2 regions of the Desertibacillus haloalkaliphilus genome follow, and region 1 is predicted to be linked to the other one. Evidence: predicted binding sites of a transcription regulator. Region 1 holds the regulator's gene; the other holds the start of a gene.
What was found. Region 1 encodes Rex, which represses fermentation and respiration genes when NADH is low (regulators of the CRP and FNR family bind a similar motif). Its sites were predicted from a motif close to TTGTGAAATATTTCACAA; they were not measured.
Positions count from the first base shown of each region.

Region 2: the regulator Rex is predicted to act here: its motif matches at 12,955-12,972, upstream of hcp (hydroxylamine reductase).

Region 1 is NZ_JAHPIV010000018.1:55,484-69,742, forward strand. Features, by position in the region: gene groL (chaperonin GroEL) at 1-1,599, opposite strand, end outside; gene groES (co-chaperone GroES) at 1,651-1,935, opposite strand; gene KH400_RS18235 (CPBP family intramembrane glutamic endopeptidase) at 2,297-3,013, shown strand; gene KH400_RS18240 (YdiK family protein) at 3,010-3,210, shown strand; gene tatC (twin-arginine translocase subunit TatC) at 3,308-4,090, opposite strand; gene tatAY (sec-independent protein translocase protein TatAY) at 4,108-4,287, opposite strand; gene KH400_RS18255 (redox-sensing transcriptional repressor Rex) at 4,316-4,951, opposite strand; gene moaC (cyclic pyranopterin monophosphate synthase MoaC) at 5,012-5,497, opposite strand; gene KH400_RS18265 (ABC-F family ATP-binding cassette domain-containing protein) at 5,721-7,652, shown strand; gene KH400_RS18270 (hypothetical protein) at 7,705-9,858, opposite strand; gene tsaD (tRNA (adenosine(37)-N6)-threonylcarbamoyltransferase complex transferase subunit TsaD) at 10,286-11,305, opposite strand; gene rimI (ribosomal protein S18-alanine N-acetyltransferase) at 11,286-11,753, opposite strand; gene tsaB (tRNA (adenosine(37)-N6)-threonylcarbamoyltransferase complex dimerization subunit type 1 TsaB) at 11,756-12,460, opposite strand; gene tsaE (tRNA (adenosine(37)-N6)-threonylcarbamoyltransferase complex ATPase subunit type 1 TsaE) at 12,441-12,914, opposite strand; gene thiL (thiamine-phosphate kinase) at 12,935-13,921, opposite strand; tRNA gene KH400_RS18300 (tRNA-Asp) at 14,080-14,155, opposite strand; tRNA gene KH400_RS18305 (tRNA-Met) at 14,184-14,259, opposite strand, start outside.
Region 2 is NZ_JAHPIV010000011.1:158,853-178,229, forward strand. Features, by position in the region: gene KH400_RS13790 (TRAP transporter substrate-binding protein) at 1-450, shown strand, start outside; gene KH400_RS13795 (TRAP transporter small permease) at 529-1,011, shown strand; gene KH400_RS13800 (TRAP transporter large permease) at 1,051-2,328, shown strand; gene KH400_RS13805 (HIT family protein) at 2,373-2,798, shown strand; gene KH400_RS13810 (zinc-dependent alcohol dehydrogenase) at 2,843-3,874, shown strand; gene KH400_RS13815 (D-lyxose/D-mannose family sugar isomerase) at 3,899-4,447, shown strand; gene KH400_RS13820 (2-hydroxyacid dehydrogenase) at 4,522-5,496, shown strand; gene xylB (xylulokinase) at 5,579-7,072, shown strand; gene KH400_RS13830 (DUF3221 domain-containing protein) at 7,481-8,485, shown strand; gene KH400_RS13835 (cation efflux transmembrane domain-containing protein) at 8,691-9,341, opposite strand; gene KH400_RS24135 (hypothetical protein) at 9,516-10,229, opposite strand; gene KH400_RS13845 (SIMPL domain-containing protein) at 10,473-11,216, shown strand; gene KH400_RS25320 (hypothetical protein) at 11,345-11,470, shown strand; gene KH400_RS26415 (nuclease-related domain-containing protein) at 12,105-12,398, opposite strand; gene hcp (hydroxylamine reductase) at 13,069-14,724, shown strand; gene KH400_RS13860 (DUF421 domain-containing protein) at 14,987-15,673, shown strand; gene KH400_RS13865 (hypothetical protein) at 15,823-16,116, shown strand; gene KH400_RS13870 (spore coat protein) at 16,180-16,746, opposite strand; gene KH400_RS13875 (hypothetical protein) at 17,131-17,319, shown strand; gene KH400_RS13880 (PAS domain-containing sensor histidine kinase) at 17,370-18,818, opposite strand; gene KH400_RS13885 (S-layer homology domain-containing protein) at 18,989-19,377, opposite strand, start outside.

The sequences.
Region 1 (14,259 bases):
AGGCATTCCGCCACCAGCAGCACCTTCTTCTTCAGGCTTATCAGCGATAACAGCTTCAGTTGTTAAGAACATCGCTGATACACTAGCCGCATGTTGAAGAGCAGAACGAGTAACTTTTGTTGGGTCAACGATACCTGCATCAACCATGTTTACCCAGTCGCCAGTTGCAGCATTGTATCCAACACCGATGTCTTCGCCTTTTAGACGTTCAACAATAACTGATCCTTCAAGACCTGCATTATGAGCGATTTGACGAACTGGCTCTTCAAGGGCACGTAGAACGATGTTTACACCTGTAGCCTCATCGCCTTCTGCTTCAATTGCTTTTACAGCGTTAATAACGTTAACTAGTGCTGTACCACCACCAGAAACGATACCTTCTTCAACTGCTGCACGTGTTGAGTTAAGTGCATCCTCAATACGTAGTTTACGCTCTTTTAATTCTGTTTCAGTTGCAGCACCAACTTTAACAACTGCTACACCACCAGCTAGTTTTGCTAGGCGCTCTTGTAATTTTTCTTTATCAAACTCAGAAGTTGTTTCTTCTAATTGAGCCTTGATTTGGTTTACACGAGCAGCGATTTGATCAGACTCGCCAGCACCTTCTACAACTGTTGTATCTTCTTTTGTTACAACAACTTTACCTGCACGTCCTAATTGAGTAATGTCAGCTGATTTTAGGTCAAGACCTAAATCTTCAGTGATCACTTCACCACCAGTTAGGATTGCAATATCTTCTAGCATTGCTTTACGACGGTCACCGAATCCAGGAGCCTTAACAGCTACTGCATTGAATGTACCACGTAGTTTGTTGACAACTAATGTTGCAAGCGCTTCACCTTCAACATCTTCAGCAATGATTAAGATTGGTTTGTTTTGCTGAACAACTTGCTCAAGTACAGGAAGTACTTCTTGAATGTTAGAGATCTTCTTATCTGTAATTAAGATATATGGATCTTCAAGAACTGCTTCCATTTTATCAGAATCTGTTACCATGTACGGAGAAGCATAGCCACGGTCAAATTGCATACCTTCTACTACTTCTAACTCAGTAGCAAATCCTTTTGATTCTTCAATTGTGATAACACCATCGTTACCAACACGCTCCATTGCCTCAGCAATGATTTGTCCAACTTCATTATCGGCAGCTGAAATTGAAGCTACTTGAGTGATTGAATCTTTGCCTTCGATTGGCTTAGAAATACCAGCAAGCTCTTCAACCGCTACACTTGTAGCTTTTTCAATCCCTCTGCGGATACCCATTGGATTCGCACCAGATGTAACGTTTTTAAGTCCTTCACGGATCATTGCTTGTGCAAGAACAGTTGCTGTTGTTGTACCGTCCCCAGCAATATCGTTTGTTTTGCTTGCAACTTCAGAAACTAACTGTGCACCCATGTTTTCAAATGCATCTTCTAGTTCAATTTCCTTAGCAATCGTTACACCATCATTAGTAATTAATGGAGATCCAAATTTTTTATCTAAAACAACGTTACGCCCTTTTGGTCCTAAAGTTACTTTTACAGCATCCGCTAATGCATCCACACCGCGAAGCATTGAACGACGAGCGTCTTCGCTAAATTTAATGTCTTTTGCCATTTTCTCTACCTCCTAGGAAATTTATATGTAGGTTCAAAACCCAACGTCAGATTAGCCGATAATTGCTAAAACGTCACTTTCACGAAGGATTAAATATTCTTTCCCATCATATTTTACTTCTGTTCCCGCATATTTTGAGAAGATCACAGCATCGCCTTCGCTTAGTTCTAGGGCAACACGCTCACCATTATCAGTTACACGTCCAGTACCAACTGCAACAACTTTACCTTCTTGAGGTTTTTCTTTTGCAGAATCAGGAAGAACGATCCCACTAGCTGTTTTTTCTTCTGTTTCTACTTGTTCAATTACAATACGATCACCTAATGGCTTTAACAAGGAAAACACCCTCCTTCAAAATTGTTTGCACAATGCCGGTCCCTCACATACCAAGACACGGAAAAGTGCTCCTTTAGTTTTGCTTATTAGCACTCAAGTTGTTCGAGTGCTAACACAATTATTATAATAATCATTTCATTCTCGTTTTTCAAGCGTTTTGAAAAATTTTCTTTGATTTTTTTCACTTCAATAAGATAACCAAGTAACTATCCATTTAAACCATAATGAATGCAACTATACATCACCTATGATAGTTTAGACAAATGACACGCAATTCCTCTCCCTTTGTCCTAAATCTATGATAAAATACTAAATTGAATCATAGAATAAATTCGAATACGTCGATAAAGGGGATTTGATTTTGCCTAGAAGATATTGGTTCATACTGCTTACGTATATCCTCGTTCAACTATCAGCAATCGTTGGTGCCCCACTTCTACTATTACTTGACGTTCCTAGAGAACAAATACCAGGAGTTTGGAGCCTAATAAGTTTTACCATTGGTCTTATTATCGTTGTCTTCTTACTTCGACCTGAGATTACAAATCGCCATCTAGACCGAAATCGCTCATCACGCAGTCAAGCGATCCTTTGGTCGATTCTGGGGATCTTTATGGCCTTTGCAGCCCAATATGCCGCTGCAGTCATCGAGATGATCTTATTTGGAATCGAACCAGGTTCTGAAAACACGGAGGTTATTGTCGAATTTGCAAAAGTCACGCCGATGTTTATCATCGTTATCGCCGTGATCGGTCCGATATTAGAAGAGATTGTATTCCGGATGGTTATTTTCGGAGCCCTCTACAAACGTTTTAACTTTTGGATTGCTGTCTTAGGAAGCTCAATTTTATTTGCAGTTGTGCATATGGATTTCACACATTTGTTAGTCTATACTGCAATGGGCTTTGTTTTTGCTTATCTCTATGTCAAAACAAAACGAATTATCGTACCAATCATTGCACATGTTGCTATCAACTCATTTGTGGTACTCGTCCAAGTCGTTTTTGGTGAACGACTCGCAGAGCTACAAGATCAATTAGAACAAATTCAGTCATTTATCGGAGGATTTTTTGTATGAGGACTTCCCCTACATTTATGGGTGTGATTTACTTTTTAATCGGGATCATGTTTATGTATTTAGCGATCCAGAATGTTAGTACGGCTGGTTGGAACTTCTGGACGTTCCTTTTCATCGGGGTCGCGACCATTGATATCGTTATCGGCATTCGCTTCTTCCGTTTAAAAAAACAAATGGAAAGTGAGCGCAAAGAATAATCATTGAAGAAAGGAAGCGAGTTGACACCAACTTCCTACCTTCACTTATAAACCAAAAAGAAAAAGCCGCGCTTAGCACGGCTTTTTTCTAATGCTATTATTGATGATTTTGTTTCTCTTGCTCTGCTTGTTCTTCCATTTCCTTCTGATACTCCCGCTCCGCTTTTAGCACTTTCCGATATGTTAAACGTGAAACCCAAATGCTGAATTCATATAAGAATAATAACGGAACAGTGACCATTAAGTGCGATACAACCTCAGGTGGTGTAATAAAACCTGCAATCACTAATAAAATGAAATAAGCAAACTTTCGAATTCTACTTAATAAATCAGGCGTGATCAGGCCCAACCTCGTTAAAAACATCATAACGACGGGTAATTGAAACAAGAATCCAAACGGAATGGTGATTTGGAAAAGAAAAGAAAAGTACTCATTAATCCCATACTGTTCCGTAATGCCGAGTTGCTCTGCTAATCTCGCCATAAAATCAACGATAAATGGAAAAAGAATAAAATAACTAAACGAGATTCCTGTTAAAAATAGAAGGAACGCGATTGGGATATAAGACAATGTTATTTTTTGTTCTTTTTCATGAAGACCCGGACTGATAAACGCCCAAATCTGATACAAAATAACAGGAAAAGCGAGTAAAATGGCACTAAAAAATGCAAATGTCACATAGACTTTTAACGGATCTGTCAAGCGAAAGGCATTCATTGGAAGATCTTGAGCTGTTGGTGCACTTTGCAAATACGTGATCATAGGCTTGGCAAGAAAGAATCCAACGATCATCGCAATCATAAAAAATGCGATCACGATCATAATCCGTTTTCTTAGCTCTCCTATATGATCATAAAGCGACATTTCTCTGTTTTCCATCTGAATACCATTCCTAACTATTGTTTATCATTTTTCTTTTTATCGTCATCATCATCTGCTAATCCCTTTGTTGCATTCTTAAATTCACGTAATGTGTTCCCAGCTGCTTTCCCTAATTCAGGTAACTTCTTTGGTCCAAAGATAAGTAATGCAACTAGTGCGATTAACAATAAACTTCCTGGTCCGAGGCTTGGCATGTTTTCACCTCCTATTAAAATTCATCCCTTATAATGGATAGTGCTTAAGAAAATAAATAAGTGCCTGTAGTTCAATCGACAAATCAATATGATGAACACGAATATGGTCAGGCACAGTTAGTCTCGCTGGTGTGAAATTTAAAATCCCTTTTATTCCGACATCACTAAGGCGATCAGCAATTTTCTGCGCCGATGCCGCTGGCACAGTTAGAATTGCCGCTGAAACCTCAGGATCAATTATTTTTTCAAGGTCATTTAAATTATAAATCTTCACGCCACCAATTTCTAATCCAACTTTTTCTTCATCGACATCAAATGCCATGACAATTTTCGTGTTATTATTTTTCGAAAAGTTATAATTTAAAAATGCTGTCCCTAAATTTCCAACCCCTATTAAGATAACCTTCGTCGTTTCATCTTGGTCGAGGGTTTTTCGAAAGAACGATAGCAAATAGTTAACATTATAACCATAGCCTTTTTTCCCTAACGCACCAAAATATGAAAAATCTCGACGTATAGTAGCGGAATCAACCTTTACAGCCTCGCTTAACTCCGATGACGAGACTCGCTGCTTTCCAGAGGCCTTTAAGTTTTCTAAAAATCGATAATATAACGGTAACCGTTTTGCCGTTGCTTGAGGTATTTTTGCTTGATCGATATCCATAAATAGCCTCCAACATAACCTTCAATTTCATACCTTTATTTAAATATCAATGACCCACTATTACTCTTCTCGTTTAAAATCACCGCTTTTACCGCCTGTTTTCTCTACTAAATAAGTCGGACCAATAACCATCCCTTTATCGACAGCCTTACACATATCATAGACCGTTAGCGCTGTCGCTGATGCAGCCGTTAAAGCTTCCATTTCTACCCCGGTTGTCCCTTTCGTTTTGACCTCAACTTGGATCGCTAGAGACCATGCAGACTCTTTTTCGTGCCAAGAGAAAGAAATATCAACTCCTGTTAATGAAAGCGGATGACACATGGGGATAATGTCTGCTGTCTTTTTTGCTGCCATTACGCCAGCCACTTGAGCGACACTAAGTACATCTCCCTTGCCAATGGAACCTTCTTGAATTTTATTATAAATGGTCTGATTAACCTCGATACTCGTTTGAGCAATCGCAGTTCGAGCTGTTGTTTGTTTATCCGAGATATCAACCATCTTCGCTCGACCTTGATCGTTAAAATGGGTAAAAGATGACATGTACACACACTCCTCCCTAGTCTTTATTGTACACTATTTTCTTTTCTATGTATTCGTTTTACAAAACCTGTTCGTGAAAAATTTTTGAACAGTGCAGCAACACCTACGAATATAGTCGCTACAAGCGTTCAAGAAGTTGTTGATTATCCTATTATACGATACACTATTTGTAGATCAAGTGGTCACAAATATGAATCGACCGCTAAAGTTAGGAAGGATTGAAATGATTCTATTACAATGTGTAAACCTTTCAAAATTATTTGGGTCTGACCCAATTTTAGCAAATATTAAGTTAGAAATTAAATCAAAAGAACGAACCGCACTCGTCGGAAGAAACGGTTCTGGTAAGTCAACATTATTGAAAATCATTGCCGGGCAAATGAGCTACGATTCCGGTGAGATGATTATGCCAAAAGACATGAAGCTCGGCTATCTTGCTCAAGACACTGGGTTAGAATCGGAGTTATCGATTTGGGACGAGATGATGACGGTTTTTGAACCGCTTAAACGAATGGAAGTCAAATTACGAAAGTTAGAAGAACAGATGGCTGATTCAGATACACTCGCCAACCAAACCAACTATCAGAAATTAATGACAGAATATGATCAATTACAAATTGAGTTCAAGGATAAAGGCGGGTATCAGTATGAGGCTGATATCCGCGGTATATTATCAGGGTTAAAATTTGGATCTTTTGATTATTCGACAAAGATTTCTACATTAAGTGGTGGCCAAAAAACAAGACTCGCGCTCGGAAAGTTATTGTTAATGAAGCCCGATCTACTCATTTTAGACGAGCCAACCAACCACCTAGATATAGAAACACTAACATGGCTCGAGCAATATTTAGCGAATTATGACGGTGCTATTTTGATCGTCTCCCATGATCGCTATTTTCTCGACAAAATTGTCACAAACGTATATGAACTCGCCCGTACAGAAATCACCAAGTACCACGGTAACTATAGTGATTATCTCGAGGAGAAAGAAAAGCGTTACGAATTAGAAATGAAGCAATACGAAAAACAAAAAGAAGAAGTAGCCAAGCTCGAAGAATTTGTCCAAAAAAACATTGCAAGAGCCTCAACGACAAAACGAGCACAAAGTCGACGTAAGAAGTTAGAGAAAATGTCTGTGATGGATCGACCTTCAGGCGACCAAAAATCAGCGTCATTCTCATTTGATATTGAACGTCAAAGCGGAAATGACGTTCTGAAAATCAATGACCTTTCTGTCGGCTACGACAAACAAAAACCGTTATTTTCTAATCTTACGATGAGTATTAATCGTGGCGAAAGCGTCGCTCTAATTGGTCCTAATGGTATTGGCAAATCAACATTGCTTAAGGCAATCACAAAGGAAGTCGCTAAGCTAGACGGTACAATTACTTATGGAAGCAATGTCACGATTGGTTATTATGACCAGGAACAGACAAAGCTTGACTCTAATAAACAAGTTTTACACGAACTGTGGGACGAATACCCACTCACACCAGAGAAAGAGATTCGAACCGTTCTTGGAAACTTCTTATTCAGTGGTGATGATGTCTTAAAAATTGTTTCCGATCTAAGCGGAGGAGAAAAAGCGCGTCTAGCCCTCGCCAAGCTTATGATGAAAAAAGCTAATTTCTTAATTTTTGATGAACCGACAAACCACCTAGACCTTGATAGCAAAGAAGTGCTAGAAGCTGCCTTAATTGACTACCCAGGAACACTCCTATTTGTCTCACATGACCGTTATTTCTTAAACCGCTTGGCAACCCATATTGTGGAGTTAACAGAGGATGGGCTAACTGACTATATCGGTGATTATGATTATTATTTGGTGAAAAAAGACGAACAAAGGCAACGTGAAGAATTACACGCCAAAGAAGTCGAAAAGCAAACAGCTCCTTCAACAAAAAGCGATAAAATAAACTTCCAGCTTGATAAAGAAGCAAAAAAGCGCGAAAGACAACGAATTCGTCGAATCGAAGAGATTGAGAAAACAATTGAACAGTTAGAGGAAGAAGTCGCAGAACACGAAGAGACGTTGTGTGAACCGGAGATTTTTCAAGATCATGAGCGTTTACAGGAACTGCAACAAGCAATTGATGAGAAGAAGGCAGAATTAGATAAGCTCATGGATGAATGGGAGACTTTACAAGAGGAGTAAAGAAACAATCTCATATTAAAAGCCCCTCATCTAAAAGGTAAATCGTTACCTTCTAGGTGCGGGGCCTTTTTTCTCTGTCTAAAAGCCAATAATAACTTGCTGACACAATCACAAACATGGATGTCGCCGCTGCGACAACCCCAGAATCATTTAAAGCGAGCAAGGCAACAGACGCAACGATCCCCGCTTGAATGATATCTTTTTGAGGACGTTCAGTGAACATTCGCTTTTGCCGCCAAAGCAAAAGACCAATGAGTAAATAGCTACACACAAATAACTGTGTCCAATTTGAGAACTTAAAGATCTTCCAATTCATCGCAAGCTTTCTCTCCATGACTTCAATGATATAACGAATATCACCATTTAAAAGTCTCTCAAATGCGTAGCCGATATGAGTCTGGTCCCCTTTGGATTGGAAGCCATATAAAACGAACAGTAGCACCATTAATATCACTACCCCGTATAAAATCATGCGCTTCCAATGAACCCGCAAACCAAGTAAACGAAAGAATAGATACCCAAAAGCAATTCCAGTCGCTAACGTTGCTCCTGCATTTGTTCCCAAGTAGGGGGCTCCGAGAATATAAAGCTGCACCAAACAAACCACTGTAACAATCGATAACGTCAGCCACTTTTTCGCCATATACACAAACGGCATAACAACTAGTAAACCTGCAACGATATAAATTCCTGCATACTCATTGCCCATTCCATAATAACGAGCACCTATGATTGGATCATATCCTAAATATGACCGCTGAATCAGACTCGAACCAAGGACCTGATCAACAGAGATCATAAAAAATAAAAGTGTTCCTACCACTGCGAACGGATGCTTTAAATAGCGAACACAAGCATAACCAATCGCTACCGAAGTGAAAGATAACAACCAAAAGTAAAAGCCAGGGTCAATCCTTTTTAATAAATGGGGTGTCACTAAAAACCATAATGGTGAACTAACCCCTGCCACTAGCAGTACTTTCGCAGCAAACTTCCACGTTTCATTCTCTCGTTTTCTCCACAAAACTACACTAATGCCAATGAGTAAGATGACCAAGAGCGTAATATAACTAGATAAAACGACACCACGCGTCTGGAAAATCGTAAAAATCCATGCGACATGATCCAAGACTTCACTGGCTGTGTATAACTCTGTGTCGACTCGTTTCACCGGTTGTCCTAGCATCACCTGCGGGTGCTCAATCGCAAAGAAATCAAGTATCGTTGGAGCGATATCCATATTACTCACAACATGATCCTGACGTGTCGTTTGCGAACGAATAACCCACTGCGATTTCTGCGCATCACTTTTCCACAACCAAAGCGGAGCCAACCTCTCTCTTGCATTATAGGCGTCTTGATTCATCATCGGTGATAACATCATCACTTGACGTGAGCCCTCACCATCGATAAGCTCTTTCAACAGTGACTCAAGCGCTAACAAGTTCTGCTCGTATTGCTGTTGATAATGTTCTTTGGTCATCACTAATTTTTCGGCAAATAAACGCTCAAGATCGCCCCATTCAATCACCAGGAAGCTACGCGAGGCTTTACTCTCTACTTGATTAACCTCATTAATAATTGCACCAACATCCATCTCAACCCCACTTGGAGCCTCGATACTTTCTTTTACGCCTACGGTTAGATCTCCCTGTGATTCTCCGATTTTATCTAATGTAAATAATGATCCATACCTACGCTTTTCATCACTTGTATCACTATGACCAATCACAAACCGATCAACATTTTCACGTTTTAACAGCTCTCCTAGTAAGCCAATCTCAGCTTGATATGTCGTTTCTTGATTCTTTTCCACAAGCTTGTGGAAAAAAGGGTGTACGATAGAGGACCTTGGCCAATCACCCGTCCACTGTACATACCGCTCTTCCACCGGTCGCTGTTGAAAATGTTCACCTTGTTCATATGCATTCCACCCTTTTACGCCCAAGCCACGAATGCCACTACTCAATGAAACCGCGCTATTTAAATAGGAATAATCACCATCAGGGCGGATATTCACACCTGCTACCCCGCCGTGATGCCATAACTCCGTTGCTTCTCCACTTGTTAACAGCCATTCAATTTCTTGAAACGATAACCCAGGAACTAAAACTAAAATTAAACTTTCATTTGTGGATTGTGCATAATTTTTTTCCAAAGGTAAACAGATAAAGATAACCATGATCAGAAAATAGATCTTTTTCAACAAATTGCTCTCCTTTATTCGACGAATTTATTTAAAATTTTCTGACATATCCACAATATCCACATAGTTACTAACAGGCTGTGTACTTATTTATTAAGACTCCTACTATTTATCCCCACTATCCACTAAGTTATCCACATTTTATTTATAAACAGTAAAAAGTCCGTTGTTTTAGTCTTTCAACAGAAATATCCACAGTCTTAACAACTTGTTAGTAACTTTTTTCCACATAAGTCTTATCTTAATAAAAATAAAAAAATCTCTTCTCCATCTTTTACGATAGAAAAGAGATTTAAACCCAATACTTAACATGCGTGTCCAAAACAGAAGACAAAAAGAACCGATCGGCTAAAGTCGCAGAGGCAGTACAAGAACAAGCCTTCGAAGAATTTCGATAGTTATCTTACCGGACTTGTTGAACCTCCTCTTAACGTTCTAAATCTAATCCTGGGTTCCCATTTAACCTAAAATCAGCGTAATTCCCTTTTGCTAATTCAATGCTCGCTGCGGCTGCGATCATTGCGGCATTATCCGTACAGAGCGATAGCGGAGGGATGATCAAGTCTACATCATTATCGGCAAACGTTTTTTCTAGCTGTTCACGTAAACCTTTATTTGCAGCTACCCCTCCAGCTACAAGCAGTTGTTTAGCCTGATATTCTTCAACTGCTCGTTTTGTCTTTCCAACAAGTACATCAATAACACTTGCTTGAAAACTCGCAGCAAGATCTTCTGGTTTGATCTGCTCTCCGCGCTGACGAGCATTATGTAGCGTATTAATAACCGCTGATTTTAATCCACTAAAACTAAAATCAAATGAATCTGGCTCTAACCAAGCACGAGGCAAATCGAGTGTCGGCTCTCCTTTATGAGCAAGTCTGTCAATCTGCGGTCCACCAGGGTATGGCAAATCGAGTGTACGCGCGACTTTGTCATACGCTTCACCGACTGCGTCATCTCTCGTTTCACCAATCACTTCGTATGATCCATGGCCTTCCATATAAACTAATTCCGTATGGCCACCAGACACAACCAAGGAAACGAGTGGAAACTGAAGTTCTCGCACGAGTCGGTTGGCATAAATGTGCCCAGCAATATGATGGACACCAATTAAGGGAAGGTCATGCGCAAAAGCGATTGCCTTAGCTGCACTGACACCGATAAGCAATGCCCCAACTAATCCAGGTCCTTCTGTCACTGCTATCGCAGCTAAATCTGTAAACGACACTTCCGCTTCATCCATCGCCGTTTCAATAATTGCCGTCATTTGCTCGACGTGATGGCGTGATGCTACTTCAGGCACGACCCCACCAAATCGTTTATGACTTTCAATTTGTGAAGAAACGACATTTGCTATAATTTCTGTTCCATTTTTGACAACCGCTACCGCTGTTTCATCACAGCTCGTTTCGATTGCTAGTATTAGTTCATCCTGCTTCGTTTCCATTTAACATCACCCACATTATTAACGCATCTTCTAAATTGTCTGTGTAATACTTTTTGCGAATCCCACCCGATTGAAACCCTAATTTTTCATATAATTGCTTAGCAATTTCATTAGAGACACGAACTTCTAACGTCATTTTTTTTGCTCCAAATGTTTTCGCTAAATCTAATGCATGAATAAGTAGTATTTCACCGAATTTTTTTCCCCGATAGTTTGAGTGAATGGCAATATTGGTAATATGAGCTTCATCAATAACGACCCAGACACCACAATAACCAACAACCTTACCATCAACTTCAACGACTAAATAGTGCGCAAATTGATTGTTCGTTAGTTCATTCTGAAACGCTTCCCTACTCCAAGGTACGGGAAAGGCGTCTTGTTCAACAACTATAACGTCTTCAATATCTTCGACAGACATAAGTCGAATCGTACACTTCTCCTCCATCGTTAGTCAACCTTACCTTGTTGAGATTCAAGCCATTTTGCCTCTGCTTCTGCTAGACGGAGATATTCTGGTACAAATTCATGGACATTGTCTATCGCATCACGGCTAATCCCTATCAAAGCTAATTCGCTTGGACGCGGGTTATGCTGACTACCTGAAGCAAACACTGCTTTTGTCTGTAATTGCTCTTCAATTAACTGCTGGTGTAGAGGAAGATCATTGCCAATAAACAAGACTTCATCCTTTTGCTGCTTGAGCATCTCAAGCCAGTCGGTTAATTGAATAATACGGTCATTTTCAATATTCTCTACTTGACCTTGATTCGATTTGTAGAGCCCAGTATAAACTTGTCCACGTCGAGCATCAAATAATGGTGAGATCACACCATTAAAATATCGTCCATTTTGGGCAAGGACCTCTAAGCTAGAAACACCGACTAACGGTATGTTTAAGGACCAAGCCATTGTCTTTGCCGTTGTTACACCGATCCGCACGCCTGTGTATGAACCAGGGCCATTTGCAACAATAATCCGATCTAATTCTTTCGGTTGCATATTTACTTCCTTCATCAAATCGGAGATCGCAGGCATTAACCGAATCGAATGGTTCTTTTTTAAATTCGTAATCACCTCTCCTAATATACGATCATCCTCTGTAACCGCCACACCCATGACTAAATTAGATGTATCAATTGTCAGTGCTTTCATTTTTTTGTAACTCCTTACACAACGTAATATAACGGTCCCCATACGGTATAAAAGTTAGCTGGCGTTGTTGCTCACCGCGGTGATGGATTTCAATGGCCAATCGGTTCTCTGGCAATTGCTCCTCAATCAAACTTGCCCATTCAACCACCGTAACACCTTCGCCATGGAAATATTCCTCAAAGCCAAGATCCTCGTCACTACCTTCTAACCGGTAAACATCCATATGATATAACGGTAACCGCCCCTTGTACTCTTTTATAATTGTAAACGTCGGGCTGTTAACTACCCTTTTAATACCTAACCCTTTGGCAAGGCCCTTTGTAAAGCTCGTTTTCCCTGCACCTAGGTCTCCTTCTAATGTTAGCACATCGCCCGGAGCTAATAAGCCTGCGAGCCTTTCTGCAAGTGTAAGTGTTTCTTCCGGAGAATTGGTTTCAATCGTTAGTTTTTCCATTTAAATCTCACCTTACTATTTTATCGATTAAAATGATTATACCCGCTTTTTTCTAAAGGAATGATATTGTCGGCTACTTTTATGTATGCTTTGGATTCACCATCATAAACTTCACCAATTCGTGAAACAGTGATTCCAGCTTGCCCGAACTTTTGTGTTAATTGAGGCCAATCAGATTTCGCTACAGTACCAATTAACTGAAAGTCCTCGCCACCAAACAGCCCATATGTATCGATCTGCTTTTGGCTATATATATGTAGTTGCGATGCAAATGGGATCTTCTCACGATCAATTACTATTTTAACATGACTAGCTTCAGCAATCTCATTAACTTCACTTGCAATTCCATCACTAATATCATTTAGCGAAAGCCGTAAACCACTCTCAGCTAAAACCCGTCCCGCTTTCACCTGAGGTAACGGCCTTTGATGAGCATCAACTAATTTTTGTTCATTTTCAGTAAATAAGTGTGTATGTCCAAATTGTAATAACAATTCAAGCCCAGCTGCTGATGCACCGACATCCCCTGTGACAAAAGCGATATCACCTGGTTTCGCATTTTCTCGCAATAAGTGTCGACCTTTTTCAACTCGTCCAAGCACAGTAACCGATATGACAAGGCGGTCACTTGTTGAAACCGTATCACCACCGATTACATCCATCTTATATGTTGACGCTAACGCTGTCATCCCCTGATAGATCTCATATACTTCCTCATCCTTCCACGTTGGCGGAATCGCGATTGAAACAACATAATATGTAGGGATCCCCCCCATCGCAGCAACATCACTAACATTTGCTGCTAATGCTTTATATCCAATATTCCATGGTGGCATTGTTTTACGGTTAAAATGTACGTCTTCAACCATTGTATCAACACATACGATTTCTTCATAATCACTACTCCCACGAAAAAGAGCGGCATCGTCACCAATTCCTTTCACTAATGACGACTGATTCGTTTGCTTAGGTGTAATATTCTTTATAAATTGAAATTCGTCCTCCATATAAACAACACCTTTACGTCTAAAATGAATGATGTAGATGTGTAAAAAAACCTTAGGATATCACGATCCTAAGGACGATTAACTGTAACAGTTTACCCTATTTTCAAAAAACTTATTTACACATAAAAAAAGCGAAACATCTATGTTTCGTTACTAAATGGCGGACCCGACCGGATTTGAACCGGCGATCTCCTGCGTGACAGGCAGGCATGTTAACCCCTACACCACGGGTCCCTATACAGTTACTAACTGATTAAGTAGTTGGTTGCGGGGGGAGGATTTGAACCTCCGACCTCCGGGTTATGAGCCCGACGAGCTACCAGACTGCTCTACCCCGC
Region 2 (19,377 bases), on a different contig from region 1:
ATGCTTAAAACAATGGAATTACTAGGAGCGCGTGCTGTGCCAATTTCTGCTGATGAGCGCTACATGGCTCTACAAACAGGGGTTGTTGACGCAGCAGAAAATAGTATCGCTCTTATATTAACAGAAAAGGAATACGAAGTAACAGACTATGTTTCGATGACTGATCACTTTATGACCCCAAATGTAATTGCGATGGATAATAACTTCTTTACTAGTCTTCCAGCTGATTTACAAGACATCGTACTAGAAGCAGGTGAGGTTGCAGGGCAATATGCATTCGAAGAGGAACAATCGCAAATTGCAACAGCGGTGGAAGAGTTAGAAGCAGTTGGAATGGAAGTGAATTTCATTGAGGATAAGTCGACATTTATTGAAGCTGTTCAACCGATCTACGAAGAGTATGAAGACATCATTGGTAAAGAATACTTTGATGCCTTCTTAAACAACTAATACATGTTTGGTAATGGAAAGGGATAGCTTCTAGGTTACGCGGTTATCCCTTTCTACTAACTTTCCGGGGTGATAAGTATGGCTGAAAAGCTTGTAGATGTGATCTATAACAAGGTGTTAGCAAATATCGTGATCATCATCGGGTTTATCATGGTATTAACTATATTGTTGCAAATATTTGCTCGGGCTTTTTTAACTCAACCTTTTGCTTGGACAGAAGAGTTGGCGCGATTAGCGTTTGTATGGTTTTGCCTCTTGGGAGGGGTCATTACCTTTACGAAAAAAATGCATTTAGGCGTTGAATATTTTTACATGAAGTTTAATCCTTCTTTTAAAAAGATAACGAACTATTTAATCTATATTTTAATTTCTTTCTTCGGTGGTGTTTTACTCTATTACGGAATCCACCTTGTCGTGAACGGATGGGGGCAATTATCTCCGGTTTTACGAATTTCACGCTCTTATTTTTATTTACCGATGCCAATTGCTGGTGGTCTCTTCTTTGTTTATAGTCTCTATCAACTCTTAAATCTTATAAGAAAAGGTGAGCTTCAAAGTTAATGTGAAAATCAAAAATAAACTGCTGGAAGGAGGGGAACCATGGTAGTCGCTATATTTGTCGTTTTGGTTGTACTAATGGCAATCAATGTTCCGATAGCTATTAGTACTGGATTAGCTGCCATCTTTGGGTTTGCGGTCGTTGGCTCGATCGATTTAACCATAATGGTGCAACGAATGTTAATGGGCGTTAATTCTTTTACTTTGATTGCCATTCCATTGTTTATTTTAGCGGGACGATTTATGCAATTAGGCGGAATCACAACTGATTTGATTAATTTATCAAAATCACTTGTCGGATTTTTGCGGGGTGGATTAGCGTATGTAAACATTGTCAGTAGTATGTTTTTTGCAGGAATTACAGGTTCAGCAGCTTCCGATTCATCATCAGTCGGTTCCATCTTAATTCCTGCAATGGTTAAAAAAGGGTATCATCGAGATTTTAGTGTAGCGGTAACAGCAACATCGTCGACGATTGGAGTGATGATCCCTCCTAGTATTCCTATGGTCATTTATGGTGTAGCAGCGGGCGTATCGATAGGTCAGTTGTTTTTGGGTGGGATTATTCCTGGGATTCTTGTTGCGATCGCTTTAATGGCTGTTACAGCAGTTATTGCTAAAAAGCGAAATTATCCCGTAGAAGAAATGATCACGCTTAGAGAGGCTGGCATGAATATTATTCGCGGTATCCCAGCGCTACTTACAATCATTATTATCATAGGTGGTATTGTAACTGGTATTTTTACTGCTACAGAAGCAGCGGGAATCGCTGCATTGTATTCATTTTTACTAGGTGTGTTCTATTATAAAGAACTTAAAATAAAAGATTTACCGAAAATCATGCTAGATGTCTCTGTGACGACTGGGATGGTGGCGCTTATGATTGCAACGGCATCGGCACTAGGGTATCTATTTGCTATCGAAGGCATCCCACAAACGATTGCAAACGCGTTGCTTTCGGTGACAGAAAATCCATTTCTTATCATGCTAATGATCATGGTTTTGTTACTTTTTATTGGTACATTTTTAGATTTAAGTCCAGCGGTCATTATCTTTACACCAATCCTACTTCCAATTGTCACAGCGATTGGAATTGACCCTGTTCATTTTGGGGTGATCATGGTCGTCAATTTAGCGATCGGGCTGTTTACCCCACCTGTAGGTGTCTGCTTGTTTGTCTCCTGTGCGATTGGAGAAATCTCCATAACCGATGTTATCAAAGCGATTTTACCGTATTTTATGGCAATGATTGTAGTGTTGTTGATCATTACCTATATCCCTGAACTTGTGATGTTTTTACCTGAAACATTTATGAGGTGATCCCATTGTTCGGTAGGAAATCAGTTTAAGGAGGTGAGGGAACGATGACAAATTATGATTGTTTTTATTGTACAAAAGATGATCGGTTAGAACGATTAATGATGAACATTACAGAGATGAAGATATCAAATTTATATTTATTGAAAGATCAAACGCATAAAGGCAGGTGTGTCTTAGCGTTAACAAGTCATAAAACAGAGTTGTTTCAATTAACGAAAGAGGAACGAACCTTGTTTATGGAAGATGTGTCGAAAGCATCTAAAGCTATTAATGAAGCATTTAGTCCGAATAAAATTAACTATGCAATTTATGGTGACCTAGTTTCCCATTTACATTTTCATCTCGTCCCCAAATATAGAGAGGGTGAAGATTGGGGAAGAGCATTTGATAACGAGCCAGCAGAGAAGAAGATCCTTACGACTGAGCAATATCAAGAGAGAATGAATGCGCTGCTACAACAGTTAAACTAATGGTTTTAAAAAATGAGTAAGTTAAATTGAAAGGAGAAATGAAAATGGTTAGAAAAATGACAGTACCCCCAATGGAGTTAGTTGATAAAAAGGGTCCAAATACACAACAATGTGCGGTGATGGATGATGTAGGTGAAATTTCACTAAAATACGCACGTATTCCAACACCACAGCCTGATGAAGTTCGAGTAAAGGTTAAATGGGTTGGTATTTGCGGAAGCGACGTAGAAGTCTTTCGTGGAGCAAGAGAACCTGAATTTATCTCATACCCTACGAGATTAGGTCATGAGGTCGCTGGTGTTATTGATCAAGTAGGTGAAAATGTGATCGGATTACAAGAAGGTGATCACGTTACATTACGCTACGTCTGGGGAGCCTTTGCCGAATATGTATGTTGTAGCCCCTTTGCAGTTAAAAAATTGCCAAAAAGCTTCCCGCTAATTGAAGGGTCATTAATCGAAGTGTTACCCCCTTTAATTCATACAGCCGAGCTTGGCGAAATATCACCAAATAAGAATGTGTTAATTATGGGGCAAGGAGTTAGCGGTTTAGCGATGACGCAGGTCATCAATTTATTTAGCCCACGTAATTTAGTTGTAACTGATTTGTTTGAAGAAAAACTTGAGTTGGCGAAAAAATATGGGGCCACTCATACGTATCAAATGCCTTCCGCTGATGCGAAGACGAAGGATGTAATTGGAGACGATTTTCCTGATGGATTTGATGTCGTGATTCCTTGTTTATTAGAAGGGTCTGGCATGGTTGATGCGATTGATGCAGCAGCACAAAATGGAAGAATCGTTATGTACGGGTGTATTGGTACATGTCATGAACCGGTCGATTTTTTTAAAGTCCACAAAAAGCGGTTGGATATTTTATCTACAGAACCTAAGCGTGACATAGATAACCGCCGCCTATTTGATGAAGGATTGCGGTTAGTAACAGATGGTTTAGTTAATACAAAAGAAACGATTACGCACATTCTTCCATTGGAGAAAATTGATGAAGCTTTTAAATTACGAAATGAACATAAGGGCGATACGATCCACGTTATGATCGATTGTGAATCGAAATAAAGAAGAGAAAGGAAGAAGTGGACAGTGATTACAAAACAAGAATATGAAGAAATAAAAAAAGAGTCTCTCAAATATATTGATCAGGCTGGGATCGTTCTAACCAAACATGAAGCGAATCACCTAGAAGTCACTGATTTCGGATTGGGTCGAGTACGAGAAATGGGCCTGCAATTGGTCGTTTATATGAATACAGAGCGTTGTTGTGCAAAGGAGTTGGTTCTCCTTCCTCGGCAAACGTGTCCGCAACATTTACATCCACCTGTAGGAAATAGTGAAGGGAAAGAAGAAACGTTTCGCTGCCGACAAGGGACGGTGTATCTATATGTACCAGGACCAAAAGTCGAGCAACCGCAGGCGTTACCACCCGAAGATCGAAAGCAGTATTACACGGCATGGCATGAAATCGTGCTAAAGCCAGGTGATCAATATACACTACTGCCAAATACACCTCATTGGTTTCAGTCTGGAGATGAAGGGGCTGTCGTTTCAGAGTTTTCAACGAAAAGTACTGATGAACACGATATATTTACTGATCCAGACATTACACGGATCGTCGAAATTCAAGAATCATAAATTAGACGTAAGGTTGTGAGCATCGATGTTCACAACCTTATCCTGATGATAGAAACTAGAAAAGGATGGGTTTGATGAAGCCTAAAGTATTTATTGAAAAACCAATACCGAAAGAAGTAGAAGAACTGATCAGTCAACATTGTCATTATCGAATGTGGGATAAGGAGGAAAAAATCCCCCATGAGGTGTTGCTTAAGGAAGTTGCTGATGTTGATGGCTTGCTGACTCCAAAAGGGAAAATCACAAAAGAGTTTCTCGAGCATGCCCCCAACCTGAAAGTTGTAAGTAACATGGCCGTTGGTTATGATGCGTTTGACTTAAAAGCGATGGAAGAACGAGGAGTGCTTGGCACGCATACTCCCTATGTTCTTGATGATACAGTTGCGGACTTAGCTTTTAGTCTCGTATTGTCAACAGCTAGACGGTTACCAGAGCTTGATCAGTATGTAAAACAAGGAAAATGGGTCAGAGATGAAGAGTTCTTTTTTGGTGTTGATGTCCATCATGCCACCCTAGGGATTATCGGGTTAGGACGGATTGGTGAGAAAGTTGCACGTCGAGCAGCATTGGGCTTTGACATGGATGTGTTGTATTATAATCGCAGTCGACGGCGTGAGGTAGAAGAGACATTAGGCATCCATTACACTGATTTACCGACACTGTTGGCACAATCCGATTTCATATTGGTGATGGTCCCACTGACGAATGAAACCTATCATCTCATCGGAGAAAAGCATTTTGAGTTAATGAAACGATCGGCGATTTTTATTAATTGTTCAAGAGGAAAAACCGTTGATGAGCAAGCTTTAGTCAAAGCTTTACAGCAAGAAAAAATTAAAGGGGCGGGACTTGATGTTTATGACGTTGAACCAATCGATGTGAGTCACCCATTATTGCAGATGCCAAATGTCGTGACCTTACCGCATATTGGTTCAGCAACTAAAAAAACCCGAGATGATATGGCTTTGAAAGGGGCAGAAAATTTGGTTGCTGCTGTAACAGGGAACATACCTGAGAACATTGTGCCAGAATTAAAGCATCTTATATGAAAAAAACACAGTGTATAGAGCTCAACATCATAAGTAAAGCCAAGACCAAGCTGTCTGTAAAACATGTGAGGGGAGATAGTGGATGGACTTTGTATTAGGAGTAGACCTTGGAACGAGTGCAGTTAAAGTATTATTAGTGAATCGCAATGGGGAGGTTTGTGATGAAGTATCAAAAAGCTATCCCCTTATTCAAGAGCAAGCAGGCTATAGTGAGCAAGACCCTGAACAGTGGGTTGAGAAAACAATTGAAGCGATAAAGCAGATAACAGAAAAGATAGATGATGCTACTTCAATAAAAGGAATGAGCTTCTCTGGGCAAATGCATGGCCTCGTTTTGTTAGATAAAGACAGAAACCTTTTACGTCACTCCATTTTATGGAATGATACAAGGACCACAACAGAATGTCGTGAAATAGAAGAACGTGTAGGCAAAGAAAAGTTGCATTCTTTAACAAAAAACCCAACATTAGAAGGATTTACATTACCGAAAATTTTGTGGGTAAAAAAGCATGAGCCAGAAACGTATGAAAAAGCCGATATCTTTATGTTACCCAAAGATTATCTTCGCTACCGTTTGACCGGGAAAGTACATACAGAATATTCGGATGCAGCAGGTACTCTCTTATTGGATGTGGCGAAAAAGGTCTGGAGTGAAGAAGTATGTCATAAGGCTGAACTCCCAGTAGACTTATGCCCGCCACTCGTTGCGTCTCATGAAAAAGTTGGGCAATTATTACCAGAAATCGCTCAACGTACTGGTTTGAGAGAAGATGTACCCGTTTTTGCCGGTGGAGCGGATAATGCATGTGGGGCAATCGGTGCAGGTATTTTACAAGACGGTAAAACATTATGCAGTATTGGTACTTCAGGTGTTGTACTCTCCTATGAAAAAGACGATGATCGAGATTATTCTGGGAACGTACACTATTTTAATCACGGTGATGAATCTGCTTTTTATATTATGGGAGTCACTCTTGCAGCGGGATACAGTTTAAGTTGGTTCAAAGAGACATTTGCCCCTAACCAAGATTTCGAAAGCTTTGTAAAAGGAATTGAGGTAAGTCCAGTAGGAGCGAAAGGCTTATTGTTTACTCCTTATCTTGTGGGAGAAAGAACGCCATATGCAGATGCAAACATCCGTAGTAGTTTTATTGGAGCCCATGATGGACATCAGTTAAATGATTTCTGTCGAGCAATTATTGAAGGAATCACATTCTCTTTAAATGAATCGATTGAAATTTTACGAGAAAGTGGTAAAGAAATCCAATCTATTGTTTCAATCGGAGGTGGTGCAAAGAGTAAAGAGTGGCTGCAGATTCAAGCAGATATCTTTAATGCCAAAGTAATAAAGTTAACAAGTGAACAAGGACCCGGATTAGGTGCAGCGATGCTTGCTGCTTTTGGAATTGGTTGGTTTTCTTCTTTGCAAGAGTGTGCAAATCAGTTTGTTAAAGTAAAGGAAGAATATCATCCTGAACCTGAACGAGTGGTGACTTACCAGGAACTTTTCCAACTTTATCGAAAAGTGTACGGACAAACAAGAGAGCTCAATGAAGCGCTTGCGAAATTTAGATAACGAATTGAACCAACAGATGGTGAGTTTTTCAACACACCAACACCTGTTAACATATTGAAAAGAATTGGTACACATACACACCAAGTGTATAATTGAGACACCTTAATCTGTACCTTTAATTGTAACCTTACCTATGATTGCTTCATCAGAGGTAAGGTTATTTAGTGTACATGAGAAAAAAATGCAACCTTTTCTATACTAAATTCGTCTTATTAGTAGAGGGGGATCTTATGTTAGGAAAGACAGCGAGATTATTATTTGTAACAACAGTGCTGTTAACCGAATGTATAGTCTATCTAATAAGGAGGCGTTTATCACAACTTGTTCTAAAGGTCAGACGCATTAGTTGGTCATCGTATTGTTCAAGAAAAGTTGTAATAAGTAATAAATAAATTAGGGGGAAAAGTTATGAAAATGGTATTTAGTTATTTGTTAATTTTATTCATTAGCCTATCACTAGTAGGTTGCGGTTGGACTGACCAGGACAATAATGGCGATCAAGGTGACTTTTCTACTGACAAAAAGCCTAAAAGCGAAGTGCAAGAAGGGGACTTTGTTTTGCTGTTAGAATCTAATAAGTCTGTTTACCAACCGCACGAGCAAGAAGGGATCTTTGCGCAATTGAAATATGTTGGTAATGAGGATGAGATCAAGATTTCACATGGTGCGTCGCCGTTTTCATTTGAAGTGACCGAGCATACACGTAAAGTCACGATTCATCCTGCTCAAACACTGCCATTATTACATACAACGCTACAAAACGATGTATGGTATGAAGTAGCTTTTGCGAAATCAGGAGAGCATAGCGATGATGATTTTATTCAGGATTATTTTAACCGCGATGGCTTTCCTGAAGGTGAATATACAATAGAAGTCACCGCGTCCTTTACGACCAATGATGGGGAGGAAAATGAAGAAAGTCATCTGCTTTCAACATCGATTGATATTGTTGTGACAGGTGAGGATGCAGGCCAAGATAATGAAGAGATTGCGAACCCAGATATCGTCGGTTACGTGACGAACAAACGGGAGAATCACATACTCGTTGTAAGTATTGAAGCTCAGGATTTTAGTGAGACTGGTGGGGCGGATGAATTTTATGATGCCTCTTGGGTGTCAACGACTCATGTAGATGAGGAAGTTGACATTGGTGAACGTGTAGAAGTTTGGTTTGATGGTGGAGTGAATGAGTCCTATCCAACACAAGCAGCCGCAAAACAGATCAACATACTAGAAAGTAATCAACCTAAAGGTGCAGAGATGACGGAACAAGAAGCCATTGCCCAAGTGATCGCTCAACTAGACGATGCCGATGAACATACGGCGATTATCGTGAAGAAAGTAAGCTTCAATCCCGAAACATTGCTGTGGGAGATTGAAGTAAATGATGAAGTGATCCAAATAGAGGGGTAAGTTTTATTGCTTAAAAAGATGAAGATGACCTAGGGGTTATAAATAAACCTCTAGGTCATCTTTTTCACTTCTACAGTCGAACAATGACTTGAAAAACAACATAATCATGTCGCTGCTCTTCACCCCTCAAAATAATGAACGATAGAGTCTTCGATTTGATTTTGTACTTCAATCGAAGCGATCATCTCCTTTGAATTTCTTTAGATCAATTGACCGGGTGCCATTTCATTTGCTTTAACGCTCGGGTGATTTCGACAACCGGAATTTTGAGGAAGTACCCCGCTGCCACTAGAACCATGAGCGGGTCGATATATGGGATCACGCTCGTATATGACGTAAATGAAAGTGCGACGGCGATAAAAAAGCCCACGAGTACCGCAGCACTTAAGAGCGTGTCCATTCTCCACTGATTCGCCTCGGCCCCAATCAGTCCTGAGTTCTTCTTATGCTTTTTTAAAAAGATATACATCCCCCAACAACCAACGGTCGAAATCAGGGAATAGAGAAGAGCATAACTCACGTTTGTTTCCCTACCACCTGATAAAAGCGCTTCAAAAGCTGAGTAGATAGCTGTTACACATAAGAGTAAAATCGCTACATACTTAATAATAATCACAACCGGTTCGAGCATGTCCTTCCGATATGGAAACCTGCTTTTATCTCCTTTTTCAATCACTTGTGCTGCAAGTAACGATAACAGTGACAAAATCACACTAATAAACGAGTATAAGCCATCAAATAAGACCATTTGCGATTGTATCAATAATCCTAAAATAATACCTAATATTGCAAACAATAACCCGCCAAATACAGACATTTGTAACCATTTCTTTTCCAATGCATAAGATCTATGCACACTAAACACCTCATTTAGGCTTTGTGTTATATTATAAACGTTCATACCCGATTTTTAAAATAAGGAAAGCCTTTTCTACTATGTAAACGATAATGACGGTTATCGATGATACGACCAGAAGTATCGCTCTACAAAAGGGAGGCACTGATACTTCCAGTAACCTCCCCGAATTGATTAATGTTGGTATGATTGATTGTTCATTTGAGATTGACCTTGTTGGCCTTGTTGAGACTGACCTTGCATTTGTGTTTGCTGCTGTTGTTGCTGTAATTGTTGTTGAGATTGGCTAATTTGTTGTGAAATTTGGTTTAATGTGTTAAACGATTGAAGTGATTGTTCAACACTGCTTAACATTTGTGTTGCTTGGTGGATTGATTGCTGCAGCTGTTGGAATGTTTTTTGCTGTTGCTGCTGTGCTTGCGAGCTAAATTGCTGTAATTGTTGCATCAACTCACTCGATTGTTGTTGTGTTTGGCCTGAAGGCATAGTCATTGAACCTGTTTGTTGATTGTTTGATTGAAGTTGATTGAGTGCACTTGAGATCGAATTTATTTGGTTGCGTAGTGGGTTTAATTCTTCACCGATCTCTTCATCAACTTTTTGAGCAGCAACGCGTTCCATTTTCGCTTCTTCAGCTTCCTCCTCTAGGATGCTCTTTGTGTCCTCTTCCATTGCGAACTCCTCAGCTGCTTCAGCACTTTCTTCAAAGATGCTTCTAGTGTCTTTTTCCATAGCGAATTCCTCCCTAAATTGTTGGTTTGGTCCTTCTCGACGTTTTGTTACATACGCTGGCGCAGGTTCAGGTCGATCTGCATAACGATAAATCACCACACCTGCTGTCGCTAGTACCAAAACGAGCAAGAAGAAAAACATTCCTGTAATGGTCATGCACCCCCAGTGTGGCTGCCTCATTTGAATCATCTTTAACGAGGCAACGCGCTTATTGTAGGCGATTTAAAAACTTTCTATGTAAAATTAAATGTGTTCGATAAATAGTAATTTTAACAAGTAAAAAATGTTCGATTCTTTTGTTCGAAAATTAATAATCGTTTTTAAGATTTTACTGTAACCTTTTTAGATTGGTTAGCGTCATATAAGTGAAAATACATATAGTGAAAGGGGAACGAACGTATGATAAAGAAAACGATCCAAGTGAGTGGAGTAGTTGCTGCAGTCGTCAGTTTCGTTATCATGATTCAACTAGTGATCACACCAGGTGCAGAGCATAAGGGGATGTCAACGGCTCTAGCCAATGCCGAGGAAGGGACGCTAGTTGTTACGGGTGTCGGTGAAATTAGTGTTGAGCCTGATATCGCTTTTCTTCATTTAGGCGCACAAGCTGTTTCATCATCGGCTGATGAGGCACAAACAGAAGTGAGCAAACGAATCAGTGCGGTTCGTCAAGTGCTAAACGATTATGGCGTTGAAGACGATGCGATCGAAACGGCTCGTTTTCATGTGTATCCAGAATCACGACCTGATCAGGACGAGGAGAGATATCGAGCCGAACATATTCTTGAAATCGAATATAAGGAACTTGAGCGTATTGGCGAACTGCTCGATGATGTCACTGCCGCTGGAGCGAACCGAATTGAACAAACTCGATTTGGTTTGCAAAATCCAGAAGAAGCAGAGCATGAAGCTCTAAAACTTGCGATCGAGAAAGCAAAAGCACGAGCTGATATAATGGCTGAAACTGCCGGTCGCTCAAGGGGTGAGGTGCTACAAATCGCAGACCAGGCCGCACGTGTCACCCTACCTGTCCAAGCCGAGTTACGTCAGGAAATGGCTCAGGATGCAGCAATGTCTACTGTGATCGAACCAGGTGAGGTGCAAGTAAGACAACAGGTGGATGTGATTTATCGATTACAGTAAGGGGTTTGGATAAGGAGAGAAAATAAAAATAACGATTGAGAGACGTAATCGCTGTAGGACGAGGCGGTTTCGTCTTTTTTGTTGTTTATGAGGTGCAGGTAAGGGGGCAGGATAGGGGGGAAGTGAAGATGAGGACAAAACGCTGCTGGATTGAGGGGGAGATGTCCTTCATAAGTCGGATGAAGGACAAAAGGCTGCTGAATCGAGGGGGAAATGTCCTTCAGGAGCCCGATGAAGGACAAAAGGCTGGCTGAATCGAGGGGGAAATGTCTTTGATAAGCCGGGTGATGGTTACCGTAAAAGGGGCTCATAATAAAATTAGTCATTAATAAACGACTTTTATTTATAATATGACCATTGATGGACCCCGACTATCGTAAAGTTTTTGTCTAGAATTCTTTTTATTCTCTTTTTGGAATTTATAACCCTGCACCAGTCATGGATGATATTTGTCGTGATTTTATGATTTGGGAAAAGAACGTTAAATTCATTCACATTTCGCATAACAGCAGTTGGGATGACTTCTTCGTAACCATATTCCTGACAAATACATTCTCTACCCTCGATCGTAATTGAAAGCGAGTCGCATTGAACGCAAGTGATCCCTTTTTTCAGTTGGTCATAATTATAAGAGGGTATTTGTGTAAATGGAGAGTCTTTTATATGCCGTGAATGTAATTGTCCAGCCAAAATCCTGTGTTTTTCATTTAACTTTGAAGGTATCATACTTAGCTTTTTTACGTAGCGATTAACTTGAGTTGGGAAAATAAATGGCTTATTGAGAGGTGTTTGGTATAACGTGAATTCGGGATTAATATAAACGACAGAAGCATAAATCGGCATAGTGATTTTAAGAGACTGGAGTAACTGTCGAAGAAGAGATGCGCTTCAATTTAATTGGTTAAGAGGATTAGTAATTTCAGAGTCGGGAGTCTTGTATAACCTCTCTGATTCATAATAATAATCACCTTCAAAATTTTTTACTTCAAAGATATAAATTGATTCTTGAAAAATTAGAAGTGAGTCAATTTGAAACATGGTGTTATTTTGTTTTAGGAGCAGATCATTTAATATAAAACATTCACTCTGAATCTTTTCTGTTAATGAATCAAATATTATTTCCCCTTCATATCCCTTTTTTAGATTGAAAAAGTGTTGCTTATCTTTTTTAGACAAATCCATGCGATTGTTTAATGATTTCAGGATAAGTAACTCGGTAGACTCATTACGAGATTTATATGGGCATAGTCAACATCCTCTCCTAATTTTTGATCATCCAAAACTATTATACATAATATCGTTATCGATTACGGTGAACCTTGTCACAAATCGAGAGAGAAATGTCTTTCATGAGCTTGATGAAAGACAAAATGCTGCTGAACCGAGGGGCAAATGTCCTTCATGAACAGGATGAAAGACAATTCGCTACTCGGTCGAGGTGAAACTGTCTTTCATAAGCCGGATGAAGGACAAAAGGGTGCTGAATCGAGGGGGGAAGTGTCCTTCATAAGCTGGATGAAGGACAAATGACTGCTGGATCGGGGGCGGAAATGTCCTTCATAAGCCGGATGAAGGACAAATCGCTGCTGGATCGGGGGCGGAAATGTCCTTCATAAGCCGGATGAAGGACAAATCGCTGCTGGATCGGGGCGGAAATGTCCTTCATTTCAGGTAACCCAATACCGCTCCTAAGCTCTGTAACAAATCCGTCAAGATTTTTCGCTATAAACCCCTCTCGTTGTAACAAATGTCACAACGCATTTTTTTGATCCTTGTTATTCTATGTATAGCGAAAAAACATTATAGGTAACATTCACTTATAAATTAACGTTGGAGGGGTTTAATCATGAGTATGTTTTGTTTTCAATGTCAAGAAACAGCGCAAGGAACAGGTTGTACAATTGCCGGGGTATGTGGTAAGAAAGACGACTTAGCTAATATGCAAGATCTATTAATTTATACAAGTAAAGGCGTTTCAATTGTCAACAACGTTGCGCGTGAACTTGGTTTAAATAAAAAAGAAACAGATGATTTTATCGTTCGTGCACTTTTCATGACGATCACAAATGCCAACTGGGATAAACAAGCGTTTTATGACACCGTACGAACAGGCATAGCATTACGTGAAGAGATCAAATCTGTAATCGAAGCAGCAGGTCATAACGTAGAAAACACAAGTGACTTTGTAACATGGTCAGCCGTAACGAACAATGACCTTGAAATCAAATCAGCAAGCCAAGAAGTAAGTATCCTTGCAACTAAAGATGAAGATATTCGTTCTTTACGCGAGCTTGTTGTCTATGGTGTCAAAGGAATGGCGGCTTATTTAGAGCATGCGAACAACTTAGACTATGATAATGATGAACTTCACGCGTATATGCAAAAAGCTCTTGCTGAAGTTACAAATGATGAATTAACAATGGAAGACCTTGTTAATTTAGCAATGGAATGCGGTAAATATGGTGTAGAAGCAATGGAACTATTAGATAAGGCCAATACAACAACATATGGTAGCCCAGAAATCACTAAAGTAAACATCGGTGTACGTAACAACCCTGGTATTTTAATCAGTGGTCATGACCTAAAAGATATGGAAGACCTTCTAAAACAAACTGAAGGTACTGGTGTAGATGTCTACACGCACAGTGAGATGCTACCTGCTAACTACTACCCAGCATTCAAAAAGTATGATCACTTTGTCGGAAACTACGGAAATGCATGGTGGGAGCAAACACGTGAATTTGATAGCTTTAACGGCCCAATCTTAATGACAACAAACTGTATAGTGCCACCGAAGTCTTCATACAAGAATCGCATGTACACTACTGGTGCAACAGCAGTAGAAGGTGTTATTCATATCGATAAGAACGAAGATGGCACAAAAGACTTCTCAGCTATTATTGAGCATGCAAAAACTTGTGAACCGCCAACAGAAATTGAAAATGGTGAAATCGTAGGTGGTTTCGCTCACGAGCAAGTATCTCAACTAGCTGGTGATGTTGTTGAAGCGGTTAAGAGTGGTGCGATTAAACGATTCTTCGTGATGGCAGGTTGTGATGGCCGTCATAAGAGTCGTGAATACTACAAAAACTTCGCTGAAGAATTACCAAGTGACACAGTGATTTTAACAGCAGGCTGTGCGAAATATCGTTATAACAAACTTGATTTAGGTGATATTAACGGGATTCCACGTGTGCTTGATGCAGGTCAATGTAATGACTCGTACTCATTAATCATGACAGCCTTAAAGCTTAAAGATGCATTTGGATTAGAGAGTGTTAATGACTTACCATTATCATATAACATTGCATGGTATGAACAAAAAGCCGTTATTGTCTTCTTATCACTATTATACCTTGATGTGCAAAACATCCATGTAGGCCCAACTTTACCTGCTTTCTTATCAGATAATGTTAAGAACTTCTTAATTGAGAAATTTAACATTGGAGGCATTACAAACACTGAAGATGACATCAACATGTTCATGAACGGCGAGGTTACAGCTTAATAATTATAACGAGCAGAATCGATTGTGATTCTGCTCTTTTTTTATGAATGATGTGAGGACCCCTAGAGTGCGCCAGCAGAGAGCAAAGATAAAAAATAGGCTTCCTCGCGCTTCCTAAGGTTGATATTTCGGGATCGATCACTGAGGGGGGAAGAAATAGATTCGAGGAGTGCCTATTCATTAAATCCATGCGATTGGGAACCATAAAGGTATAACCCTAGTATTGAAGCTGAACGGACGAGAGAAGGAGTGACCGGATGGTATGACAATTTCTGAAATCTTCATACGGACAACAGTCGCTTTTATTGTTCTTTATATTTTATGCCGAACCCTAAATAAAAAGCTGATTTCACAAATGACATTTTTTGATTTTGTTGCGGGGATCACGATTGGTTCAATTGCAGCAAGTCTTTTGCTTATGCAAGATTTGCCGTTATGGATAGGAGTTATTGGCCTCATTCTTTTTTCCTTTTTTACTTTCTTTACGAATATTGTAGCGATAAAAAGTTTAACAGGACGAAAGGTATTAGAAGATGAGCCGACATATTTGATTAAAAACGGACAAGTCTTAGAAGAAGGTTTGAAAAAGACTAGGATGACGATGGATAGTTTATTGACCAACTTAAGGAAAAAAGATGTTTTTTACGTAGATCAAGTGGAAAGTGCGTTGTTAGAAACAGATGGTACTGTTTCCGTCCTAAAAAAACCACCTTATTTAGAAGCGATGCAAAAAGACGTTCAACATGTGCAGGCAAGTAGGGGAAATGCGCAAGCTTTTATCGTTGATGGGCGAATTTTGGAAAAAAGCCTTGAATTACTCGGTAAGGACCGCGATTGGGTGGATCAAGTGTTACAAGAGCAAAAGATTGTTCGTCTTGAAGATGTGTTTTTTGCTCAGGTTGATCAACTCGGTAATATTTATATAGACACACGGAAGGATATGACATAATTAACGACGGTTTATCAAGGACTGTTTCTCAAAAGCTTAATCACACACTTTTGAGAGCAGTCCTTTAATGTTTTTTTGGCTGCCAATCTTTACTGCTTGGCGAATGAGAAATTATATATTAAAATAACCTTTTAGGGAGAGTGAGTAAAATGGAGAATCAATCATTTGAAGTCCTACGACAACAGTCTCAACTTAATGAAGCAACTTTGCAAGTAAGAGATATATGGTACCAGTTAGCTGAAGGGTTTTACTCAATTACGACTGATTACCGAACGTATAGTTCGTTAATTGAGCAATTACAAAGTAAGTTTCCAAATGGATGGCAGTTACAAATTGATGAAAAGGAAACAATTAAGGCGACATTTGTGTTCACAAATGGAGAAGGTACTTTAACGGTAGAGAAACAAAGTAGTGGTAAAGAATCAATCCTTGTTACGTCATAGATATATATAACAATGAACGAGCCAACGGAGGGCAGAATGATGTCCTTCGTTGGCTCGTTTTATTTAGCTGAAGTTCATTCCTTGTGGTACCGGGGTATAAGAACTGATCATTGATGATGTTGCCTGTTCTTGCATTGTCGGGACAGGGTAATACCCTTTTTGGTTCATATATTGCCAAACTTCATACGCTTGCTCTGAGCAGTTTACAGCACTTTGTTGCATCATCCGCCGAATTTCTGGATCGGCACATTCAAGAGCAGCTACCATCTTCATAGAAGCAGATGCTTTATGATTCGTTAAGATCCCCGTAGCAATATCCTTATCATCCAATTGAGTTGGTGACATATTTGGTGATTCTGATTGCGGTGCTTGCTGCGTGCCATAAATAGGAGCTTGTGAGAGTTGTGAACGGTATGGTTTAGGTGTACTCATCCCGCGATTGTTCACTGCTTGGACAATTGTGTTGTATTCTTGAGTCATAAATTGTAATTGTTTATCCATAAGGTTTTGTAATTGAGGATCACTTACATGAGTGCGATAAAGTTTAAAGAGGTTAAGGCCATTTACAGCACTAGTTAAAACTTCATGGATTTCCATTGTTTCGTGTGCACCTAGCTGTTTGTTCATCATAATGAATTCCTCCCTTGAAGTAATGAAAGTAAAGTACAAATTCATTATTTGCAAGTTCAAAATAATTATTTGCTGATGTTTTAAAATGTGCTGATTAAGTTAGAAGGCAAACTAGCTTTACGATTATTTGCCGTATGGATAACTCCTTTTATAAACCTTTATATAAAAACCATTCATAATTGGAACGTAAAATAAACATCCTATCCATGATAGGTGAGAATGATTATGGTTGCTAATGACTCTACAAAGCGCGAACAAACAATGTCTACCTCTCAAACTTACAATTTTTGTAATTTTATCAGCCGTTTGGATGAAGAAATGTTATACTAGACATGCATCAAAAGTCATTTTTTTACAATCATTTATAAAGAGAGGGGAAGCATTGTGCGTGAAATTCAAGTGAACATGATCACATGTATCGATGAAAGTTGTGGCTTTATATTTTTCGTGAAAGATAAGCATTATTTGGATATTCAATCAGCAACATGTCCTGTATGTCAAGCAAAGGTTGAGCAAGTGGGGCAAATTCGAGCGACCGTTGAAAAGGTCGAAGGCGAGCTCTGTGATGATTGACACTCAAAAAGGAACGAATGACAAAGACTGTCCGCTAGTGGTATGAAACCTTAGTGGACAGCCCCTTCCTCAATATGAGAAAGCCGTTGTTCAAAAGGCAGTACAATATCTACTGTTGTACCTTTACCTTCTTTGCTTGAAAAATTTATTTTCCCTTGATGATTTTCTACAATTTTACAACTCACCATTAATCCAAGACCAGTTCCTTTCTCTTTTGTGGAATAAAAAGGCTCTCCTAGTCGTTTTAACCGGTCTTTTGGCATGCCTGGTCCATGGTCGCTAATACGAATGATGATGTTATCGTCATTAATTTGATCTAAATGGACGTATACAGCCCCTTTTCGAGGACTCGCTTCTAAAGCATTTTGAATAATATTAATAAACACCTGTTTTAACTGATTTTCGTCACAGTCAATCTCAGGTAGGTGGCCAAGGGATGTCACGATTTCAATATCTTTCATCAACGCCTGAGAATCAAGTAAAGTGATCACTTTCGTTAGGATCGTTTTGACGTCATGTTTTTGAAATTTAACCTGGTCATTTGGCTTGGCTAACGATAGAAACTCGTAAATAACGCCTTCTGTACGTTCCAGCTCTGTGAGCATAATATCTAGATGTTCTTGTTTAAATTCTTGGTTTGATTTTGCTAATTGGATAAACCCTTTAATTGATGTAAGTGGATTACGTATCTCATGTGCAACACCTGCGGCAAGCTGACCAACGACGGAAAGTTTTTCAGACTTTCTTAACCATTCTTCCATCATTTTTTGCTCGGTAATGTCCCGGATAACTGTTTGAATCGCTCGTTCACCATTATATGTAATTCTTGCAGCTGTTGTAATAGCCGATAATGACTTCCCGTCGTAGCGAATGATTGAATGCCTAAGTTTCTTAGATGTGGTTTGGTTGAGTAGAGCGACTGTTTCTTCACGGATCAAATCCCGTTCTTCGTCAGGTATAAAGGAAAAAGAAGGAGTGCCAATAATCTCATCTTTATTCTTTGCACCTAAAAGCTTTATGCCTACTCGATTTACATAAACAATCCTTCCATTGAGGTGAACAAAAATGGCTTCTGGAGATAGTTCAACTAATCGGCGGTAGCGGTCTTCACTTTCCATCAATTGTTGCTGTATCATTACTTTTTCCGTAATATCCTGTAATTGACCAATAATAAACGTTGGTCTATTGTCATGGTCACGGATTAATGTAAAACTTACTAACCCCCATAAAGGATGTCCTTTTTTATGAAGATAACATTTTTCTAGTTGAATGCTTTCAATTTCACCGCTAGTTAATTGTTGTAATTTTCTTGACGTGATTTCTACTTCATTTGGATGTGAAAGCAAAGCTGTTGTTTCACCAAGGATCTCATCCTTACTGTACCCAAGAAAGTTACATAAGCTTTGATTAACCTCGATAAATCGACCTTTTAAGTCCAAGATTGACATGGCGGCTGGTGATTGGTTACATATCGTTTTGTAAAAATTTGATGAGCTCATTGAATCCCACCTTGTCTTCATTGTTTCCCTAAGTATCGCTTAAATAGTAAAAATCCGCCACTCATTCGACAAAGTAAATGAATATTCGACATAAAAATGTCGTGCGATTTAAAATTATATTCAAAACGAAAAAAGGAAAGGACGATGCCTTTCCTTTTTTAAAGGGATTATTATGTTGTTTCTTCAGGCGTAGTGGTTTCATCATCTGGATCAGTAGTCTCGTCCTCAGGATCTGTTGTTTCTTCCTCAGGATCTGTTGTTTCTTCCTCAGGGTCGGTAGTCTCATCCTCAGGATCTGTTGTTTCTTCCTCAGGGTCGGTAGTCTCATCCTCAGGGTCGGTAGTCTCATCCTCAGGCTCTGTTGTTTCTTCCTCAGGGTCATCTTCCTCTTGGGTTGGGTCATCCTCAGGAATAAAGAGGTAGCCTTCTTCAGCTAGTTCACCAATGATTTTTACAACTTCTCCACGTGTGATTGGCTTTTTAGGCTGGAAAGTTCCATCTTCATAGCCTTCAATTACTCCAGTTTCTGATAGCCATTCAACATAAGGTGTATACCAAA